DNA from 2 places in the Peribacillus sp. CSMR9 genome. Region 2 is predicted to be linked to the other one. Evidence: a T-box and tRNA genes for the amino acid it is inferred to sense, from the RefSeq annotation. Region 2 holds a T-box; the other holds one or more tRNA genes.
The links. The T-box of region 2 lies ahead of N9I19_RS02185 (valine--tRNA ligase). A T-box ahead of a tRNA ligase gene usually reads a tRNA of that ligase, here a tRNA-Val.
Positions count from the first base shown of each region.

Region 1: it has a tRNA-Val gene. The T-box ahead of N9I19_RS02185 (valine--tRNA ligase) is inferred to sense a tRNA for this amino acid. The anticodon was not compared.

Region 1 covers NZ_JAOPHO010000056.1:14,373-26,307, forward strand. The annotation lists gene N9I19_RS19140 (aliphatic sulfonate ABC transporter substrate-binding protein) at 65-1,078, opposite strand; gene N9I19_RS19145 (ABC transporter permease) at 1,114-1,872, opposite strand; gene N9I19_RS19150 (ABC transporter ATP-binding protein) at 1,805-2,647, opposite strand; gene N9I19_RS19155 (YhgE/Pip domain-containing protein) at 2,946-5,048, opposite strand; gene N9I19_RS19160 (DUF421 domain-containing protein) at 5,636-6,334, shown strand; gene truA (tRNA pseudouridine(38-40) synthase TruA) at 6,592-7,329, opposite strand; tRNA gene N9I19_RS19170 (tRNA-Val) at 8,323-8,394, opposite strand; gene N9I19_RS19175 (hypothetical protein) at 8,610-8,831, shown strand; gene N9I19_RS19180 (phosphatidylglycerophosphatase A family protein) at 8,849-9,406, opposite strand; gene N9I19_RS19185 (alpha/beta hydrolase) at 9,600-10,322, shown strand; gene N9I19_RS19190 (YjcG family protein) at 10,417-10,932, shown strand; gene N9I19_RS19195 (GNAT family N-acetyltransferase) at 10,937-11,365, shown strand; gene N9I19_RS19200 (hypothetical protein) at 11,525-11,788, shown strand.
Region 2 covers NZ_JAOPHO010000002.1:65,105-77,039, reverse strand. The annotation lists gene hemL (glutamate-1-semialdehyde 2,1-aminomutase) at 1-1,074, shown strand, start outside; gene N9I19_RS02200 (LysM peptidoglycan-binding domain-containing protein) at 1,417-2,832, shown strand; gene ysxE (spore coat protein YsxE) at 2,965-4,035, shown strand; gene N9I19_RS02190 (hypothetical protein) at 4,092-4,283, opposite strand; T-box leader at 4,521-4,749, shown strand; gene N9I19_RS02185 (valine--tRNA ligase) at 4,793-7,444, shown strand; gene N9I19_RS02180 (ATP-grasp domain-containing protein) at 7,516-8,370, opposite strand; gene N9I19_RS02175 (ATP-grasp domain-containing protein) at 8,339-9,280, opposite strand; gene N9I19_RS02170 (bifunctional folylpolyglutamate synthase/dihydrofolate synthase) at 9,379-10,668, shown strand; partial or broken gene N9I19_RS02165 (transposase) at 10,695-10,990, opposite strand; gene N9I19_RS02160 (prepilin peptidase) at 11,500-11,935, shown strand, end outside.

The DNA.
Region 1 (11,935 bases), on a different contig from region 2:
GACCTTTACCGGAATACAAAAACACGCCCAAGCCTGGATGGCTGAGGCGCTTTCTCATTACAATTTACTTGGACACTTTTTCAAGAGTTGATAGATCGATCATTCCTTTTATATCACTGCTAGGAATATAACCGGCTTCTTTGCTTATGTCAGCCATTTCCTGGATGACTTGCTCATTAACTTCAGTTGTCACTTCCAAGCGTGAAAATGCTGAAGCCACTTCTTCTTTACTTAATTCTTTTCCAGTCAGTTCCTTCAAATGCTTAATAACCAGTTTTTGGCTTTCTTCAGGGTTGTCTTTTATAAACTTCACCGCTTTTTCATGCGCTTTCAAATAGGAAGCAGCGAGCCCCTTTTTATCCAAGAACTTCTGGCTTGCAGCCACTACCGTATTAGGTGAATCTTTTCCCCATGCAAATTGATCCCAGTCAAGCACTAACTTTCCTTTTGCCTGGTTTTCCAATACATACCCCCATGGTTCCTGGGTAGCAGCTGCATCGACTGATTTTTGGACAAAAAGAGCGGTTGTGTCAGCAGGGGCTGCCGCATACAACTCAACTGTTCCCCCATTTGTAGTCGGTTTTAAGTCAACATCTTGAAGGGCTTTCCTAAGCATGACATCCTGTGTGCTCCCAATGACGGGAATCGCTACTTTTTTACCGTCCAAATCTTTTAAATCCGTTACCTTGCTGTTCTCGCTGGCCACAAGAACGGCACCGCCATTAACAGCGCCAGAGATCAGATGGTATTCAGGGTTTTTCACGTAAAAGTTAAGCAATGGACCAGGTCCAACCGTTCCGACATCAATAGCGTTTGTAGCCATTGCTTCCATGAATAATCCGCCATTGGCCACTGTTTTGGTTTCAATCTTAACATCTTTACCGAACTCTTCTTCAAAAAAGCCTTTTTCAAGTGCAATGATCGTTGCACTGTGAGTTAAGTTAGGAAAATATCCAATTTTCACAGTTTGTTTACCAGAGCCTTTTTCCTCTTCTTTACTGGTGGATTGTGTGCATCCGCTTACTATTCCGATTAACAATACGGACATAATAAGGGCAAAAAATGATTTTTTCAGCATATTTCCCTCTCCTTTTAAACTATAATCTTATTAATCTACCGTTGGTTTACTCCCCATTTCAGTTGAACATTACGCTCTAGGCGTGAGAAGACAACATTATCCACGATTGTTCCAATGATTGCGATAATGATCATTACGGAGATGACCAAATCCATTTGTCCAAGTGATCTGCCCATTTCCAGCAACTGTCCAAGACCGCCGCCACCGCCAAGTAATTCACCTGCCATCAATGCACGCCAAGAAAATGCCCATGCAATTCGCAGCCCGGATATAATTTGTGGAACAGATGCTGGTAAAATTACGGTACGTAGAAAATGAAAACCGGTTGATCCATATGTTTTGGCAACCCGTTGATACAGCTGGGGCACATTCCGGAATCCACTTGTTGCATTAACTGTCATCGTCCAAGTTGCGCCGATCGTGACGATAAAGAGAATTGAAAAATCATTCAATCCAAACCAAATTATTGCCAAAGGGAACCAAACGATACTCGGGATGGATTGTAAAGCAGTCACTACGAATCCAAGCGTATCCTCAACCAGTTTAAAGCGCCAAATGAAATATCCTAAGATTAGACCTATTATAATGGCAATCGTGAAGCCGATTAGGATACGGCCAAGGCTTTTTCCGATGGCTTCGGTTATTTGTCCGCTTACCAGTCCATTAAACAGAGTTTCCAACACTTGAGTCAGGCTGGGAAACATGAAGTCCGGAAGACTGGAAAGTCTAGATGTGACTTCCCATATCCCCGCTATCATCGCGATGAATATGATTCGTCTTAAAGCTGTAATCATTCCCCATTTCCTCCTTCAGCACTTTTTCAATTTCCTCCTGCAAGATCGATAGAACCCTTTGTTCAGTATGCAAAGTTACACTATCCGGCATTACTCCATCTTTCATGGAAGGGACGGAAATCGTCTCTTTAATTTTCCCGGGACGGGTTGCAAAGACGATAATTTTTTCGGAAAGCTGAACAGCCTCACGAATATTATGGGTAACGAAAAAAATGGTCACTTTAGTTTTTCTCCAGATTTCGAGCAGCTCTTTATGCAAGACCATCCTCGTTTGCTCATCAAGAGCAGAAAATGGTTCATCCATCAACAGGATATCAGGTTCCATCACCAGCGCTCTTGCGATGGCTACCCTCTGTTTCATCCCCCCCGAGAGTTGATGTGGATAGGAGTCAACATATCTGCTGAGGTGAACCATTTTTAAAATGTCCAATGCTTTGGCTTTAGCCTCTTCTTTGGGAATCTTCTTTAACTTCAATCCGTATGTAACATTTTCAAGAACCGTCAACCAAGGAAATAACCCAGCCTCTTGAAACACTACAACCCGCTCCGGACCTGGCTTCATCACCTTTTTTCCAGCTACACGTATTTCACCTTTATCAGCCTTATCAAGGCCGGCAATTAGATAAAGGAGTGTCGATTTGCCACATCCTGAAGGTCCGACGATCGAAACGAAGCTTCCTTTCTCGACCTCTATATTAATCTCATCGAGCACCTTTATGCTTTCTTTCTTTTCATTCGAAAAACTTTTTTCAATGCCATCTATTGTTAAATACATAAAGTCACCCCACTTTTATATCGCACCGATTAACTAAACATTATTTCTTAATAATGATTAATCCAATGGTTTTTGTCAACAATAAAAATGCAAAAATTCTAATTTATCGGTATCTTTCTATTAAACTGTCAATGTATTGATAAATATTCCAATTTTACATAAAGATTCATATAAACAAATTCCATTCAACAAATAAAAAACCTGAGCCCTTTTCAAGGGTTCAGGCTGATTTTTCAGTATCCAGTTTCGTGCCTTCATTTCAGTTATGTTAACCGAGGTCTCCGCTCCATTCAGTAACTTAAAAAATCCTGCTTCCATACAATTTATCCTTCATCTTTTGCGTCCTTTCATGCAGTGGCTTTTTCAATATGATGCCAAAGCTGAGCGTGATTATTAAATAGAGGAATAAGATGAATATATCCTTGCCAGCGACACTCCAGGTTATCCCTCCAACTGATTCACGAAGTAAACCAACGGCATAGGTAAACGGCAGGAAGGGGTTGATATGTTGGAAAAATGGCGGTGTTACTTGAATGGGGAAGGTACCTCCCGAGCCTGATATTTGAAGCACCATCAGAACTACGCTTATTCCCTTCCCAACATTCCCCAGAACCGAGACGAAGGTGTAGACCATTAAAGTAAATACTGTACTTATCAAGACGGAAAACATGACGTACTCGAATTTATCTACTGCATATACATCAATCAGAAAAAGGTTACCGATGGAAACGGCTAATGCCTGCATCAATCCAATAATGAAGAATATAAGGTACCTGCCAATATAAATTTGATATGGACTGTAACCCTTTTGTGTGACGCTCACGCTAAGCATGGAAATCAATATTGTCCCACCCACCCATAGGGAAAGTGCCGTGAAGAAGGGGGACATGGCAGATCCATAGTTCGGAATGGGAAATAAACTGTGTTTATTGAGCAATACTGGCTCCGAGAAAAAGTCACTTTCCTGTTCAATATCATTCTTTAGGAAATCAATCACTTCTTCCATATTATAAGATTTATCGATTTCTCTCATTTTAGAAGCCAGAGCCTTGATTTTCCCCTCGATCTCCGGAAATTTATCCTGTAACTTATCGATATCTCCCGTACGAGTTACTAACGTTCGATTCGTCTCATTCAACAATGTCTTCACTTCAGGAAGAGCTTGGCTTCCCTCCTCAAGCATACGCTGGGCATTCTGTAATATAGTATCCGTTTCAGCCCAGATTTCATTGAATTTTGGTCCTGTCTCCTTTGAAAAGGTATCCTGGAAGTTTCCCAAGACTTCATCATTATTTTCACCAAGATTTCTAAGTGAGTCGAAGGAATGGTCATTCAGTGCTTGAAGTTGATTCGAAGCATTATCCCGTAAACCATCCACTAGATTTATTTCTGGCTGAAGGCGGTTTTTTTCACTAAATTGATTGACGCTCACCAATAAGTTATACATACTGTCCAAAAGATATAACTCTTTATTTATCCTCGTTCTCCCTTGTTCAACTAGCTGATTCCCCTCATTATCGGACAAATCCTGATCCGCTAACCTATTTGCAAGCACTAAAATCGATTCATTATCACTCCTGATGCTCGCAATATCATTTTTCAAGAGTGGATGGATTTCGGCAAATGCCTGCTTGGTTGAGTCTACATAATTAGAAACACCTGACACCAATTTGTCTTTCTGTGATGTTAAACCTTCTATTGAATCCAGACCATCATTGACCATTTTAATGATTTCTTCTGCTCTTTTCACATGTGTTTGTACGATTTTCAGATTTTGTTCAAGCTCCGGAAGTTCTCCCTCTAATAAATACACCATATTCTTCATTTTCTGAATTGTCGGCAACTCATTTTGCAAGGTGATTCCCAGTTCATTAAAGATTGCAAGAATACTCCCGCTAGCTGATTTGATAAAGCTTTTGCTCACATTTCCCACAATGCTGTTGGCCCCCGCTGCCGTAATTTTAGGAGCAATGGAATTGATTTTTTCATTCACATAATAATCAATCTCCGCTTTAATAGGGTCATCGGTCATGATTGTCGCAATATGCTCCGAAAAATTCTCTGGAATGATGATGGATGCGTAATAATCCCCCTTTTCCACTTTTGCTAACGCCTCTTTTTGAGTTGTGAATCTCCAGCCCAAATCTTTGTTTCCCTTTAACCCCTCTATGACTTCCTTGCCTATGTTTACGGCTTCGCCATTTAACTCCGCACCTTTATCATTATTTGAAACACCGACAAGGATTCCTTCCGTATTTGCATATGGGTCCCATGATGCAACAATATTAAACCACGCATAAATGGATGGGATGAACATAAGAAACACAACAACGATACAAATAAAGAAATTTTTATAAATGCATTTTAAATCGTCAATGAATATCTCCCGAATATTACTCAAAACATACCCCCGTGCAAAAAAGTATTTTGATACTATTATTCGAAAAATGTTCTAAATCAATACTAAGTAAACATATCCATGGATTTTCGACACCAAATAAAAAGAAGCAAGTAACGATATGCTACTTGCTTCCTATTTCACTTATTTTGAATGCCTGATTTATAAGGAAGTACGTTTCATAATTATGTTGATTTTTTCGAAACACACAGTGATTGATTATACTGATTCAGGAATGCATATTGAAACAGTGAACGAAATAAAAAAATGCAAGGCCGAAAACTATAGGGTCCCGTTTATTGAAAAGGGACATGTAAACTGGTATACCTCATTATTAATAGTTGATCAAACTAATTACAAAAAAAACCAATTGGTTTTCCTACCTATTTTTGACTTATGCCTTCGTTCAGGAAGAAAACCAATCCTTAATAAAGAATCGCTCCCTTTATGGAATATTTAAAATATGGCCACGACCCTAAAAAACTTAATTCTTCTTCAACTTTCGCACCCAAATTACAGAATAATGGGCTTGCTGTAAGAACATATTATTACAAACGAACTGTCGGGATTTTTAAAAGGGAGAAATAGTCATGCCAGGATCTGTTGAAATCATCTTTCGAACCTTTACAGCTTTTATTTTATTATGGGTATTTGTCCATCTGCTCGGTAAACAGACGATTGCCCAAAGGACCTATCACCTTTATATCGCTTCAATTACGATGGGGACAATTGCAGGCAATCTAGCATTCAATATTAAAATTAAATTCTTGTATTTTATCCTTGCAATGATTATTATGGGTGCCGTCGTTTTTATACTGAATCTTGTAGCGGTTCGAAATCCGCGCTTCGGAAAATGGATTGCTGGAGAACCTGTTGCCTTAATTCAGAATGGACAGATTCTTGAGGAGTCCATGCAGCGAATGGGGTATTCACTGGATTCTCTTAAACAGGCTTTGCGGGGCAAGGATATCTTCCATTTTGATGAAGTGGAGTGTGCCATATTAGAGATAAATGGCTCCCTTTCTGTATTAAAAAAAACACAATACCAAAATACCACCAAACAGGATTTGGCTATACGGTCCTCAGCTGGAACTATACCGATAGAGATGGTCTATGATGGGAAGATCCTATACGAAAACTTATCCAAACAAACCTACGATGACGAATGGTTAATGGCTGAACTTAAAAAAAGAAACCTTTCTGTTATTGACATCTCTTATGCTGTCGTAGGGACAAAAGGAAATTTGTCTATTGATTTGTTTAGGGATCAAATAAATGTGCGCCCATAGAGAACTTTACAACAAGCAACGGAAACCTTACACTGTAGGACAAATTGACCGTCACGTGATTTTCTGTTCAGTCTTTGTGCTGTGGTTTCGAGGGTAATGATATCCGATATGAAATGACAGAATAAAAAACGGCAAGAACATTGCTTAGCAATGCTTTTGCCGTTCGGACCTGTGAGGATTCGAACCCAAACCCCTGTCAATTTTCTGTACTATCTATTATAACTCAATCCAGTTTCATATTTATGGATGGTTCATCTCTAGAAATCAACCTTTACCAAGTACAAACCAGCTGCCTCCGCCATACGACCCGTTTGGATTCTTTCTTTTGACTCTATAATACTTGGTATATTTTCAGCATCTATTTCACCCAACCCAACTTCTATCAACGTCCCGACAATCTTTCTAACCATGTTATAAAGAAATCCATCGCCTCGCACTGTAATTTGGATGAAGCCAGCATTTTCTTCTATATCAATGGAGTATATTTCACGCACCATGGACTTTTTCTTAGACTTTGCATTTGAAAAAGCAGTGAAATCATGTTCACCTATAAAATGTTGACATGCATTTTTCATTCTTGTGATATTCAGCTTTTCCTCTACATGCATACTGTACTTTCGCATGAAAGGATTTGTATATTGCTCGTTCCAGATCTTATACAAATAGGTTTTATCCTTAGCATTATAACGGGCATGAAAACGTTCAGGAACTAGCCTAACCTCGACAATGCTGATATCCCGTGGTAAATATCTATTCAAATAATTCATGATTTCAACTTCAGTCAGATTTTCACCGATCTTAAAATTGGCTATTTGGGCAAGGGCATGTACACCGGCATCCGTTCTGCTGCATCCGATGATTTCAATTTTTTCCCCTACCATTTCCGTTAATACATTTTCAATTTTCCCTTGGATCGTATCATCACTATTACCGAGTCGTTGCCAGCCTCTATAACGCCCGCCATCATATTGAATGGTCAATTTATAATTGTTCATCGCTTCCTCCTTATATTATTCCTGTATAGTCATCTAAACAGAAAATTCTTGATAAATTACAAGCCCACATACAACCCCTGCTTTATGAGAAAAGATGGTTTTTTCTTAGAAACACATCAAATTGTTAAGTTTTTATTTTTGTAATGTATTTTTGTACATCCAAAAATTATTCCTTAGAAGTTTCACTGCCCCCTGCCGTTCGAGTTAAATTAAAGAATTCTTACTTTTTTGGGAGAGGAGAGAAGGAAAAGATAGAAAAAGGATAGACATGAAAAAGATCCCCACGAAATTAGAGTTAGAATCGGGAACCTGTATGATTGGGTTACACTTTTAAAACTGATTTGACACACACTCCACATATGGAAAATGTATGTGTGATTCATGGATTATTTCTTTTTATAAAGCTGTATCCCTTTATTCTCCTACTAAAGTGAGATGTCCCAAACGAAACCTGAAAATGGGAAGCTCTATGCCGTTCCATAGTAAATCCTAGCCAAAGTCAAATGTACTTCTGCATAGTCTACCAAAGAGGCTAACGTCATGCAACGAACGAGTCATTCAAAAGTTTTTGCGTCTTTATTCTGACAGGGTTAATGCTTCTTCAACAGTATTTTCCTTAGAGATGAATACCATAGTAATGCTTAACAACTTTCAAATTATTTGTCCAGCGCTACTGGATACTGTAATAGAAATGCCCTTTGGAAAATCCATACTGCAATACAAGGAAAAGAAACTGATGTTAGCAGTAACATCTTAACATTTACAAATTCATTTTCTTCACAGTAAACCTAGCATAATTGAATGTTACTTAAGTGCTTTCTCTTCATGAAATTCTTGAATTCGAAATTTAAAAGCAAAAAAACCACCTCACATATTTTAGCGTGAAGTGGTTTTTAGGCATTCTATGGTGTTTACCTTGAACCCATCATACAGTCGTTGATTTAAAATAAAAAACGGCAAGAACATTGCTTAGCAATGCTTTCGCCGTTCGGATGACCTGTGAGGGATTCGAACCCACGACCCCTTCCCTGTCAAGGAAGTGCTCTCCCACTGAGCTAACAAGTCGTATGTAATAACTGATTAGTAAAATACTTAAGTACATAATTTATTATATGTTTTTTTGTTAAAAAGTCAACGCATTATATTAAAAAAGTTTTATTTTCATCTTATTTTTTATTACCTATCCGCAAAACAAGAACCGGCGTTCCCTTTTTACTTGCATAAGAAACGTATGTTCGCATATAATGATTGCAAGTAAGTCAGCAAAGGAGTGACAAGGAATGAAATATATACTTCGAAAACATATGGAAGAAAATGCTCCATTAGAGATAATTTATCTCTCCGAACAAGGAAAGATTACGCAGCGGAAAATCCAGGTGCTTGAAATTTATCCAGGCAATTTTCACGCATTCTGTTTTCTAAGGCAGACAAAACGGACATTTAAAATGGACAATATCCTTTCTGCCCGCCTCATTAAGGCCAGGTTTGATAGGTCGGGATGAAAATTGGTCAACAAGATTCAACCGATTAACTCTTCTTCTTCCTGAATGTCCTTTTCCTGTTCAGTTAACGATTCTTCTTCATCTCTCAGACGATGAGCTAACCTTGAGGCGGCACTCGCGGCAATACTTGCAACGATATCATCCAGGAAGGTATGCACGATTCCTTCTTGCTTCTTATCGAGTTCGTGAATGACGCCTATTTTATTTTTATCCAAATGGCCAAAGGTCGTTACAGCAATGCTTCCGTAACCGAGTACTGCACCAAAGGCAATCGTTTCATCCACTCCGAATAACCCTTCATCAGATTCAACAATCGATTGCAGGGGCTCTGATAGCTTTTTTTGCTCTGCCAGTCTATCCAGCTCCACACCGACTAAAATGGCATGTTGAATTTCCCTTTTCAACAGGACACGCTCGACGCTGTGGATGCATTCCTCCAGCTTAAGATCAGCTTTATACGGGAACTGCAATTCAAAAACGATTTTTGCAATTGCCTCCACACTTACACCACGCTCTATTAATGTTCGTTTAGCCGCCTTTGTTACTTCCCTGCTGTGTACTTGTACATCTGCCATTTTATTCGCCACCTCTTTTATTGTATTATTTTCCTATATGCTAGTATTATAGCACCTTATAATTTAAATTTTTAGAAAATATAATGAAAATATTCTATTCTAAATTCTTCTCACGGGAAAAAATCGCAAGGCTATGCTAAAATAATCAAGTAAGTTGTTTCATTATTATTAATTATCATCGAGGTGCGGGAAAATGAGTTTACGCAAAGGCACAATTAAAGAGTACATGTTTAAAAGCGAAGCTTTAGCAGAAGAGTTGGAACTACTTGTTTACTTGCCTGCTAATTTTTCGCCACTGTATAAATATTCGCTTGTGATTGCTCAGGATGGCCGTGATTATTTTCAAATGGGCCGAATTGGTCGCGTAGCCGATGAACTATTAGGGAACGAAGAGATCGAGAATATCATCATTGTCGGCATTCCCTATAAAGATCGCTTTGACCGCAGGAGCAAATATCATCCGGACGGGGAACAGCACATTGCGTACATACGTTTTCTTGCCCATGAACTTGTCCCGTTTTTAGATGATGAATTTCCGACCTATCAAATGGGACATGGTCGAGCTTTGATCGGTGACTCTCTTGGTGGTACAGTTTCTTTATTGGCCGCACTAAAATATCCCCATACATTCGGGAAATGCATCATGCAGTCGCCACTTGCCAATGAAGCAGTAATGGATGCTGTACGTAATTTTGAGGATCCGCATCTCCTCGAACTTTACCATGTGATCGGGACTGGGGAAACTGATGTTCCGACGACTGATGGCAACAGGGCAAACTTCATAGAACCCAACAGGGAATTGCATAAATTATTAAACCAAAAAGGATTTCCATGCTTCTATGAAGAATTTGAAGGTAATCATACCTGGAAATATTGGCAGGCAGATTTAAAAAGAGCACTATTGGAAATGTTCTAACTTACTCGTAATCACCTCTTTTGAGATGGTTTCAAGAAAAAACATGTCCAACTATATATAATACAACAATAAAAAATATCAGGAGGTTTTATTTATGAAATATGGTGTTGCAATTTTCCCTTCAAAAAAACTTCAAGATTTAGCTAACTCCTATCGAAAAAGGTATGATACGAAATATGCTTTCATTCCACCGCATTTAACGCTTAAACCAACATTCGAAGCGACGGATATGGAAATTTCGACGATCGCGGAACAATTAAAAGGCATTGCTCAAAAGTGCAGTCCTTTTACGATGAACGTAACGAAAGCAAAGTCCTTCCAACCCGTAAGCAATACTATTTATTTCAAAGTGGAATTATCCGAAGGGCTTCAAGAGCTGCATGATGCACTTAATAATGAGGAATTCATGAAAAGTGAAAATGAACATGCATTCGTCCCGCATATTACCATCGCTCAAGATTTATCCGATAATGAGCATTCTGATGTTTTAGGCCAATTAAGCATGCTTGACGTTAGCCATGAAGAAGAGGTGAAACGAGTTCACTTGCTGTATCAGCTTGAAGATGGGGCATGGACCGTTTATGAAACATTTAGATTAGGAGCTGAATGATTTCGTGTTTGTAAAAATTGCAGAGAACAGCCAAGAGCTTGAAAATGCTTATATGATTCGAAAAAAAGTATTCGTCCAAGAACAAAAAGTCCCTCTTGAAGAAGAGATCGATGAATATGAAGAAGAGTCTGCACATTTCGTTTTATATGATGATCAGGATCAGCCAATAGGTGCCGGCCGCTTCAGGGTAATCGACAACATTGGTAAAGTCCAGCGCATTTGTGTACTATCATCGGGCCGAAAGAATGGTGCCGGTGCCATGATCATGAACGCTATTGAGGAATACGCAAGCGAACGGGAAGTACCTCAATTAAAGCTTGATGCCCAGGTGCACGCGATTCCTTTTTATTCAAAGTTAGGATATGAGATCGTTTCCGACGAATTCATGGATGCTGGCATTCCTCATAAAACGATGACGAAGACCATTTTATGATATAAAAACGCTGTCCTTTCAGTTTTCTGATTGGACAGCGTTTTTTTGTTCGTTCATGATCTTAAATTATCGTTTTATAAAAAAACCATTTCTGTTCAATGGCAATCTCCGCAAAAATACATAGACTATATATAGAAAGCAAGAAGGAGGGAAAATTTTATGGGCAACAATGAATTTAACCTGGAGGAGTCTCAAAAAAGATTAATGGAACTGCTGGTTTCGAGGACTATGAGAAAACATGGTTTCAAAAAGGAAAAAGTCGATCTAACTGAAAAAGAAAGAAATAACCTTAGAGAAACCATTCGCTATTTACAAGAGCAATCGCAAAAAATCATAAACCAAGACAAGAACATCACGGAAAAAGATGTTAATCCAATTACAAATTCTATTCACAACAAATTCACGGATTCCAAAGATAAATGATTCACCATTTCACCTAATCAAACCCTACTTGCTGGGGAGAAATAAGTAACAGAAAACATAGCAGCACTTACATTTCATTCCTGAAGCTCCAGCTTCTTTTATCATTCACCCCCCCCACACACTAATACTTTCCCTAAGTATTAAAAA
Region 2 (11,935 bases):
CATGTCGTTGAAGCATTGAAAAAGGTAGCGGAATCAGGTACAAGCTTTGGAACCTCTACGCTGATTGAGAATGAACTGGCTAAGTTGGTCATTGACCGGGTGCCTTCGATTGAGATGATCCGGATGGTGTCTTCAGGAACCGAAGCGACGATGAGTGCGCTAAGGTTGGCGAGAGGCTTTACAGGTCGGGATAAAATCCTTAAATTCGAAGGTTCATATCATGGACATGGCGATTCATTGCTAATCAAAGCAGGTTCCGGCGTTGCCACATTAGGTTTGCCGGATAGTCCGGGAGTACCGGAAGGCATTGCGAAAAATACGATTACCGTACCATATAATGATCTTGCAGCAACCAAATATGCGTTTGAACAATTTGGCGAAGACATCGCGTGTATCATCGTAGAACCTGTTGCAGGGAACATGGGCGTAGTTCCGCCGCAACCAGGTTTCCTCGAAGGCTTACGTGAAGTGACGACCCAATACGGGGCTCTATTGATCTTTGACGAAGTTATGACAGGTTTCCGTGTCGGTTATAACTGTGCACAAGGCTATTTTGGCATCGTACCGGACCTGACTTGCCTTGGGAAAGTAATTGGCGGCGGCTTACCGGTCGGAGCTTTCGGAGGTAAGCGCGAATTCATGGAACGAATTGCCCCGAGCGGGACAATCTATCAAGCAGGAACATTGTCAGGTAACCCTCTGGCCATGACGGCTGGTCTTGAAACGCTGAGCCAATTGACTCCAGAATCTTATGAAGAGTTCACCCGAAAAGGTGATATGCTTGAAAAAGGCATCGGAGAAGCAGCGAAAAAGTACGGAGTTCCCCATACATTCAACCGTGCCGGTTCCATGATTGGACTATTCTTTACGGATGAAGAAGTAATCAATTATGATACAGCAAAAACATCAGATTTAGAGTTCTTTGCTTCTTATTATAGGGAAATGGCGAATCAAGGCATCTACTTGCCGCCGTCCCAGTTTGAAGGTTTATTCCTTTCCACTGCACATAGTGATGAAGATATCGAAAAGACCATCACAGCGGCAGAACAGGCCTTTGCAAAATTAAAAAAATGAGGCTTCATGACACTATTAAAATTATTAACAGGCTACCATTTCTCCAAAAACTTTTGGAGAAAGGTAGCCTGTTTTTTTGATTCAAGGAGTAAGTGGAAGAAGGCCGAAAAAAATGGTTGAAGGCAAATTAATTGGCAGTAGGCCGAATTAAAATGGTTTAAGTCTGATTGATCCAATCGACATGGATTTTAGCCTGAAAAAGTAAAGTCTACTCCTTATCATGGTTCAGTAAAAATAAGGTTTGGATGGCTGCAAATGAAATGAAGGAATAATCAGCTTCCTTTCTTCATAGATTGATATTGGTATAGGTACCGTTTCCTGAAGCTGAAAGGAGGAGTTGTCTTGTCGCAAGAAAATGAATCGTATTTACGATTTTCTTTAGAGGAATCCGTTTGGTTCCAGAAGGGACAGGAAGTGGCTGAGTTATTTTCCATTTCTCTGGATCCAAATGTGACGATTCAAGAAAGTGATCAATATGTTTTTATACGAGGCTCGTTAGATTTATGCGGTGAATACAAAGACTCGCAAAATGGTGAGGAAGAGGAGTTTTCGCAGACCTTTTTGCCAAAAGCCGTTCAAAAGGTCGAGAGGCATCCTGATGGACTTACTGAGTTCACACACCGTTTTCCGGTTGATATAACAATTCCGAATAATCGAATTGCCTCATTAGAGGAGATCGATGTCTCGATTCAAAGCTTTGATTATGCCATGCCTGAGCATAACTGTTTGAAATTGCAGGCGGATTTGTTGATAACCGGAATTTATAATGATTCATATGTGGAAGAACGGTTCGATACGGAGCAGGAAGTTGGGGAAACAGAGGAACAAGAAGAAACGGACGGTGAAAACGAGTCATATATTCCATATGCGGCTGCAGTGCCGCCAATCCCAGATTTTCAGCCTGTTTTCCGAGATGAGCTGGAGGAAGAGTTATACACGCCTTTTTCTGCAGAGGCAAAACGGGTATCTGAAGCAAACGAGGAAGAGGAAGAGGAACCAATCTATTTAAGCGATCAGCATGGTGTCCCAGTTTTTGAGATTCCCGTTTCACCATATCCTGAAGAGGAGGAGTGGGAAACGGAAGTGCACAGACAGGAAGAAGTGAATTTTTCTATAAGTGATCGGCCTGATTCAGCAGAGGTACCTATGTCATCCAAGGAAGAGGAGAAGCAGGAGGAAAATGTAAGCAGGCAGGAAACCATGGAGAAAGTCGAGACTCCTAGAAAGACTTTGATGGAAGAGGAAGCAGTGGAAGAGCCAAATCATGTAATCAATCATATAAGTGTCCCAGTTGAGAATAGCCCTGTTTCAAATTCCGAAAACGAGGATGTCATCCGGCAGGAAGAAGCTGAGGCTGCAGCGGGTCCTATCCTAAATGAACATGCGAAGATGGAACATGAAGAGAAAGCAAATTCGTTAAGCGATCTATTCAAAAAGAAGGAAAGACCAGCGCCGCCAGCTAAGGAAGTTAAAAATTTCAAAGGCAGGAAACAAGCCGTGGAACGTGATGATAAGGAAACCGCTGAACATGATGAAAAGCAGCTTTCCATCATGGACTTATTCGGTCGGAAACAAGAAGAAGAGCTGGTAAGGATGAAGGTTTGTATTGTCCAGCAAGGGGAAACGCTTGATGACTTGGCTCAACGTTATGATGTTACGGTTCAATCCATACTTTTCAGTAATGAGTTGGAGTCGAACCAGAACGTCCATGAAGGGCAAGTCATCTATATACCGAAGGCGGTTGCGTATAAGAATTGACCAGGACAGAGAGCAGAGCATATGGTCTGCTCCTGTTTTTTAGAGCAGCCCGGATTTAATTACACCTTTTGGTGGCTAGAGGAATCGAATAATCGGATTGTTGAGTGTTTATAGAGAAAGTGAGTGAGTCTCGTGAGGGAAAACGAGAATCAGCAGCCTATTAATCGGGATCGTGACACGGAGACCGTCTTGAAGGAATACGCCATGTATGTACAATATATTGAGGACTTCGGGCGGGTGAAAAAAGTATACAGTGATCGAGGTACATTTGCCTTGAAATCCATTGTACCGCATAAAGGCATTGATTTTATCAGGAATGTTCAAAAACTGTACCATCGAGGCTATAACCGGATCGTTCCCATTTATCAAACGATGGATCAGCGTTACGCCGTTCTTCATAATGGACGTTTGTATTACCTGATGCCCTGGCTTAATAATGAAGGGGACGGGGAGCGTGATGAAAAGCATAAGCAAATGTTCAGGGAGCTTGCTCGGATGCATACGCTGTCAGTAAAGGAAATCCAGGTGGATATAGAAGAACGGGAAGCTCATTATGAGCGGACGCTTGATGCCTGGAATAACGAGAAGGACTTTATGGATGAGTATATTGTCAGCTGCGAAAAGAAGTGGTATATGTCTCCATTTGAAATGACGGTTTGTTCATTCTTCACTGATATTTCACAGGCACTGAAGTACTCGATCAAGAAATTTGAAACCTGGTATGAAAAAACGAAGGAAAGTGAAAAGGTTCGAACCGTGATCACGCACGGAAAGGTCTCTTTGAAGCATTTCGTTAGTGATGAACGGGGGTATGGCTACTTCATCAATTTTGAGAATTCGAATACGGCACCGCCTCATTTCGATTTACTGCCATTTCTCGTTAAATCGGCCAGGACCTATCCTGTCCAATGCGATGACTGCGTCGACTGGCTATATAACTATTTTCGTTATTTTCCTTTGAAAGAAGAAGAATTGCTGCTCATGCAAAGTTATATGGCTTTCCCTGGATCAGCTTTGGAATTAGTGAAGGGTTATTCCGATGGCAGGAGCCATCGTTCAGAGCTTGATAATGTTACTCAACTGCAGAGGCAATTTTGGCTCCTGAAGAATGTAGAATATATGGTGATGAAAATCGAAGAAATCGAACAGAAGAAAAAGGCGGCTGCCGAGGCTGCCAAAGAAGAGCAATCACCCCCAAGCTAAATATACATGATTGGATCATCTCCAGTCATGTATATTTTTTTGCTGTGAGGGAATAATTAAATCCATTCGAAATATAAAGACAAGGCCAAGAAAATAAAGGCGACTAACAGGAGCATATCGAAGAAAGTAGGGAAAATCAGCGTACGTAATCCTTGGAATACGATAAAGGGAATGATGAACTGCTGGCAAACACCGCGGAATTTTTTCATCCAAGGCGGTAAAGTATAGGGAGTATATCTTCGCTTCATATTATTACCTTCCTTTTTAGGACTTCTTTTATTATATGGGTGGGTAGTGGGAAAGGTGAAAAAGCCGTCACATTAACTGTTCCTGGAGTATAAAATAAAGAAACTGGCCGGACAGCGGGAGTGAATGCGTGAAATGAGACGCTTCCTGGGAAAGTAAGCGAAAAGATGATTGACTGGAGCCCCATATTTTTTGTACTATATACTATATGCATTCAATGATTTTACATATGAATATAATTCAATGCAAAGACCGGAAATAGTAAGATGAAATGCACTTTTCAGAGAGGAAACCAATTGGTGGGAGGTTTCCAGGCAGCAGCATCCGAAGTCGTCCGCGAGCAGTTTTCGTGAAAGATCTTAGTAGCGAAGGCCGGTGAAGAGCCGTTATCCGATTTGAGAGCCGAAAGAGATTTTTTTATTTTTCGGAAAAAAGGTGGCACCGCGAACAACTTCCTTCGTCCTTTTGTGATGATGGAAGTTTTTTTTATGCCCAAAAAGGAGGAAATGATATGGAAGAGAACCAAATTTCGATGCCAACTAAATATGATCCGCAGACGATAGAGAAAGGCCGCTATAAATGGTGGCTTAATGGGAAGTTTTTCGAAGCGACGGGTGACGATAAAAAGGAACCATATACGATTGTCATCCCGCCCCCTAATGTAACAGGTAAGCTGCATCTTGGCCATGCTTGGGATACGACACTTCAAGATATATTGACACGAATGAAAAGGATGCAAGGCTATGATGTATTATGGTTGCCTGGCATGGACCATGCCGGTATCGCCACTCAAGCAAAGGTTGAACAAAAGCTTCGCTCGGAAGGCGTAAGCCGTTATGACCTTGGACGTGAAAAGTTCGTTGAAGAGACATGGAAATGGAAAGAGGAATATGCGAGCCATATCCGTGAACAATGGTCAAAGTTGGGTCTTGGGCTTGATTATACCCGTGAACGCTTCACTCTTGATGAGGGGCTTTCAAAAGCAGTACGCGAAGTTTTCGTCTCTCTTTATAAAAAGGACTTGATTTACCGAGGCGAATACATCATCAACTGGGATCCATCAACGAAAACGGCGTTATCCGATATCGAGGTTATTTATAAAGATGTGCAGGGTGCATTTTACCATATGAAATATCCGTTGGTTGACGGGTCAGGTGAAATTGAAATAGCCACCACACGTCCAGAAACGATGCTAGGCGATACTGCGGTTGCTGTACACCCTGAAGATGATCGTTATAAACACCTGATCGGCAAGATGGTTCGTTTGCCAATTACAGGCCGGGAAATCCCAATTGTCGGTGATGATTATGTCGATATGGAATTCGGTTCAGGCGCGGTTAAAATTACTCCGGCCCATGACCCGAATGACTTCGAAATTGGGAACCGTCACAATTTGGAGCGCATCCTTGTCATGCATGAAGACGGTTCGATGAATGAAAAGGCTGGTAAGTACGAAGGTATGGATCGCTTCGAATGCCGTAAGCAAATCGTCAAAGACCTTCAGGAAGAAGGAGTGCTCTTCAAAATCGAAGATCACCTTCACTCAGTCGGCCATTCAGAGAGAAGCGGTGCTGTTGTTGAACCATATCTTTCGACTCAATGGTTCGTAAAAATGCAGCCACTGGCTGATGCATCCGTTGAACTTCAAAAAGGGTCCGATGAGGAAAAGGTTCATTTCGTACCAGATCGTTTTGAAAAAACGTACCTCCACTGGATGGAAAATATCCGAGACTGGTGCATTTCCCGTCAGCTTTGGTGGGGTCACCGCATTCCAGCGTGGTACCATAAAGAAACAGGTGAAGTGTATGTTGGCCACGAAGAACCTGCGGATGCTGAAAACTGGGAACAGGATACAGATGTTCTGGATACATGGTTCAGCTCGGCATTATGGCCATTCTCGACTATGGGCTGGCCTGATAAGGACAGTATCGATTTCAAACGATACTATCCAAACGGAGCACTTGTAACAGGCTATGATATCATTTTCTTCTGGGTATCGCGGATGATTTTCCAAGCACTTGAGTTCACAGGTGAGCGTCCATTTGAAAATGTACTGATCCACGGTCTGGTTCGTGACGAACAGGGTCGCAAGATGAGTAAATCGCTTGGCAATGGTGTGGATCCGATGGATGTCATCGATCAATACGGTGCCGATTCCCTGCGTTACTTCTTATCTACAGGCAGCTCACCAGGGCAGGACCTTCGTTATAGTACGGAAAAAGTGGAAGCGGTTTGGAACTTCTCGAATAAGATTTGGAACGCATCCCGTTTTGCTTTGATGAACATGAATGGCATGACTTATGACGAAATCGATTTAAGCGGTGAGAAGTCTGTAGCCGATAAATGGATTTTGACGCGCTTGAATGAAACGATTTCAAACGTGACGAGACTTGCGGACCGTTATGAGTTCGGTGAAGTGGGCCGTGTGCTTTATAACTTCATTTGGGATGACTTCTGTGACTGGTATATTGAAATGGCGAAGCTTCCGTTATATGGCGAAAATGAAGCAGCGAAGATAACGACCCGCTCGATCTTGGCTTATGTACTGGATAACACGATGAGATTATTACACCCGTTCATGCCATTCATTACCGAAGAAATCTGGCAGAACCTTCCTCACCAAGGTGAGTCGATCACTGTTGCCGCTTGGCCGGAAGTGAATGAAGGATTGACAGATACAGCTGCAGCCGAGGAAATGAAGCTGCTTGTTGAAATCATCCGCTCCGTCCGTAACATCCGTGCTGAGGTGAATACACCATTAAGCAAAAAAATCAATTTGATTTTAAAAGCTAAAGATGAGTCCATCTTAGAAACGTTACAGAAAAACAGCAGCTATATCGAGCGTTTCTGTAATCCTGAACAATTGACGATCGGAATCGAGGTCGAAGAACCTGCTCAAGCCATGACAGCTGTCGTAACTGGTGTAGAACTGATCCTTCCGCTTACAGGACTGATCAATATCGACGAAGAAGTGAAACGTCTTGAAAAAGAACTCGACAAACTTAATAAAGAAGTTGAACGCGTACAGAAAAAATTAGGCAACGAGGGCTTCGTTAAAAAGGCGCCGGCAAGCGTCATTGAAGAAGAACGTGCCAAAGAAAAAGACTATAGCGAAAAACGCGACTCTGTGATCCACAGGATCAGCGAACTGAAACAACTGTAAAACAAAAGGATGAACCAGCTATATGCCGGTTCATCCTTTTGTATTTAACGCAATTGATGCCATTCCCAAAATCAAATGTTCCGTTGGGAGGATATTCTTTCTTTTATGAATTTGAGGTAATCCCGTACGATATTCATGTCGCTTAGTGCACTTAATGTCCGGCTGCCGACGACATCCTCGATTTCGTTGAGCATGAGGCTGCCATCTTCGGCAAATATGAAATCGATTCCGACCAGGCCAAAATCAAATGCCTCGATTACTCTTTCTACAAGGGTTAAATCGGATGCGGTCAGCTCATATAACGAAGCCGATCCCCCTAGCGTGTAATTTGCCTTGAAACTTGAAGCGGATTCCCTAAGTACAGCAGCCTTCACTTTTTTACCAACTACAAAGACACGGATATCCCTGCCGAATAAACCAGGTTTTTGGACAATCCAATTTCCGTCATTCAGTTCGGCCAAATCATCGGCATCCTCGATTAAATAAACTTGTTTCCCGCCACGGCCACGTGTTTCTTTAGCGATGAAAGGGAACTCCATATCCTCGGCATTTGGTCTTCCGTTGCAGTAAACGGTATCGGCCATTGGTATACCCAGCGAGGACAAATATTGATGCGTCTTTGCTTTGTCATTCGCGATTTCGGATACGGATGAGGAGTTAAAGCAGGCAATCCCCAGTTGCTCCAGTTGCCTAGTAAAAAAGGGATCGATGGTCCGGACGATAGCAAAGTCAGGCAATGAAATTGGCTTCATCTCATGTTCCACGTACAATTCGTTGAAACGGTGGCCGATCCTAAGGTCCTCCCGATGGAGAAAGTGTAAATCAAGATCAAGCTTACTGGCTTCGCCAAGCATCCAATCTATGTATCCTTTATTATTTATGGCATCCTCACGGTTATAAATCAACCAACCCGCTTGCTTTTTCATCAGATGCACTTCCTTTTCCTAATTTGTTCAGGATATAATCGAACATGCTATCAGCGATGTTGATGCCTGTACATTCATAAATATTCAGTAAATGAGAATTCGAATTCACTTCGCATAAAAGCGGTCCCTCTTCACCGAACAGCAAATCGACGCCGGCGAAGTCGGCACCTAGAATCTCCGCACATTTGATGGCAAGTTGTGCTTCTTCCGTGGTGGGTGTATAGGGGGCAGCCTGGCCCCCAGCAGTCATATTAGCTCGGAAGTCGTGCTCGGAATGGCGTTGCATCGCTGCTATGACTCGATTGCCGACGACATTAACACGAATATCCCGCCCTTTACTGTGTTCGATGAATTCCTGAATGATAAATGGCTTGTGGCCAAGATTACGGATCGTCTTAAATAACTCATCCTCTGTTTGGATCAAATATACTTGTTCCCCAAAAGAACCGTATGCTTCCTTAACGATAAGTGGATACCCAAGTTCAATGCCGATTAGTTTAAAGGCATCCATATTGACCCTTTCGATACCTTCGTACGTAAAGGGGGGAAACAAGGTTTTCGGCATCGGTATGCCATGCCCGGCCAATGCTTGATGTGTTTTTGCTTTACTGTCACAAATATCGATCGCTGTACTGCCGTTATATACGGGGATGCCGAGCAATTCCAAATGGCGTGCCAAATGAATGTCTTTATCCATGAACAGAACAAAATCAGGCAGCTTATCAAAGGCTCCTTTAATTAGAGGCACTCCTTTTTCAATTATGGGTATCAGATCTGAATTACGGATAAGGGTTGCCATGATTTCTTTCCTTTCAGCCGCCTCCTTAATGAACAAAGCTAAATTGGAAAACTTATCATGCTGTAAATAGCCGTTAACGACGATCCAACAGTGAAGATCTGAAGGTTTCATTTTAAAACACTACCTTTCATCTAGGTTAATCGTTCATATATTGATAAAATAATATTAACGCATAAGAGCGGTATAAAGAAAGAGGAGGCTCAACGATAATGGTAACAACCATGAAGGAAATCAATCATTTTTTTGAACGGCGCCAAGTTCAATTGGGTATGAATTTTGGCTTATCAAGGATGGAAACATTATTAACTAACTTAGGTGACCCACATAAGGCGCTTAAGTATATTCACATTGCAGGATCAAACGGGAAAGGATCTACCTTGCAATATATGAAAGAAATCCTTCTAGCTGAAGGGGTACGTGTCGCGTCCTTCACTTCACCTTATTTAATACGGTTGAATGAACAGCTGAAGATAAATGCGGACGAAATCAGTGATAAGGATTTTATCGCCACATTCCGGGAGCTGCAGCCGTTCATCCAAGAGATGGACAGTAAGGGGAATGGACCTACTCAGTTTGAAATATTGACTGCAATGGCATTTTCTTATTTCAGCAAAAAGGAAGTGGATTTGGTTTTAATGGAAACCGGACTGGGAGGCAGGCTCGATACAACGAATGTCATCCAGCCGTTTCTTTCGATCATTACCTCGATTTCTTTGGAACATACGAATATCCTGGGTAACACACTTGGGGAAATTGCTTCAGAGAAGGCGGGCATTATTAAAAGCGGGGCGCCGATCATCAGCGGAGTCACCGCTTGGGAACCAGCAAAAGTAATCGAAGAAAAAGCGTCTTCAGTAGGCGTGCCTTATTACCAATTAGGTAAAGACTTTCATGTAGGCAATGTAAAGCAAAGTGAATGTGGGCAAAGTTTCTCCTTTTCGCTTGGAGACAGGTCCATCGAAAATGTGGAAATGCAGATGTTAGGCCGTCATCAAATGGAAAATGCGGCGCTGGCCATTGCTGCTGTCCTATTAGGAATGGAAAATATCGATGAAAAAAGCATCCTTAAAGGAATAGGGGAAGCGAAATGGGATGGACGTTTTGAAAAAATATCGGATGAGCCGTTGGTGATCATTGATGGTGCACATAATCCTGCCGGCATCGACGTATTGATGGAAACGCTAAAAGTGCATTACCCTGAATATAAGTACCGGTTCATATTCAGCTCATTTAAAGATAAAAATTATTCCCAGATGCTTCGTGGACTGGAAACGGAAGCGATGGAAATCATCATTACTGAATTCTTCCACGAACGGGCGGCGGATGCGCACACGCTTTATGAAAAATGCAGTCATGAAAATAAAAGTATAAACAAGGATTGGCAGGCGGCGATAAGGGAAGGCAGACGGAAAACAGGGGGAAAAGAGGCTCTTGTCATCACAGGTTCCCTTCATTTCCTTTCACTTGTGAGGGAATTCCTAATCAGAGAAGATGCCTAAAGGGATGTGCCTTTACCGGACTAATTATTTTTCCCGAATGTTGAGAAATGAGGCACTTTATCATGGAAACCAAAGCCTAAGAACCAACGGTAAGCCATATTTGTTTCAACTTCTTCAATTGTTTTACGCATTGAACGAATACCGAAGTTATATTGAATGAAAGTCTAGATCAATACTTGGGCGTCCTATCTCTGAATACAAATCTTTCAACAAATCATAAATGAAAGTGTTAGCTTCAATTTTACGAACCAAATGGTTCACAGGCACCAGTTGTTAAAGTAATCATTTCAAGTTGATCACGCTTAATAGGATGCATCCTCATCACCTCAAGTTTTATTAAGTCTATTTTAAAACAATAAAGACTTTAGGCAAAAGGGCTCTATCTATAAGTTAAAACAAAGTTGATTGGAGCGGGTGTACGAGACTCCTGCTTAGAAAAGCGAGTCCATGGGAGACCCCGCAGGCGCAAAGGGAGTGCCCTACGTTCCAATTGCACAAACCCCTAAAAAACTGGTAGACAAGCTCTATTTTCATCGAGAGTTTGTCTACAGTCTGGAAAAGGATCTTTTCAAAGGTCCTTTTCTCTTGTTAACAGAGTCTCTTGAAAAGAAAAAACTCTAATAGAGTGATTGATAACAATTCACCAAGTATATTTGTTAAAATATGTTTATATATTGATTCTATATGACTGATGAATAGTAGGATCTACTTATTAAAATGACGGGAGGAATGAAAAATCATGAAGAAACCAAGTGATTATTATATAGCGGAAGGGACTTTTATATTAGGGTTTCAAAGAAAAGCAATCGAATCCTCGTGCACTTTGTATAAATGATGGCTATCCATATCTATCTCTTCGTCTTGGGCTTAATTTTAGGCTCATTCTTTAACGTCGTCGGTTTAAGTGTTCCAGCGGGTAATTCATTTGCGAATCGGCGCTCTGCTTGCCCTTCTTGTGGGCGTACATTGACATTCTTCGAGTTGATACCGGTTATTTCTTATATGATGCAATACGGAAAATGCCTGGGCTGTAAAGCAAGGATTTCCCCCCTCTATCCGTCAGTGGAAATGCTGACCGGTGTTTTATTTGCCTCAGCTCCCATATTTCTTGGCTGGTCGGACGAACTCTGGGTTTGCTGGACATTGATTTCATTATTTATGATCATCTTCGTGTCTGATGTAGCCTATATGCTCATTCCTGATAAAATACTGCTTTTCTTTATGGCGATTTTTACGGTTCTAAGAGTTTCATTTCCGCTGTCACCAT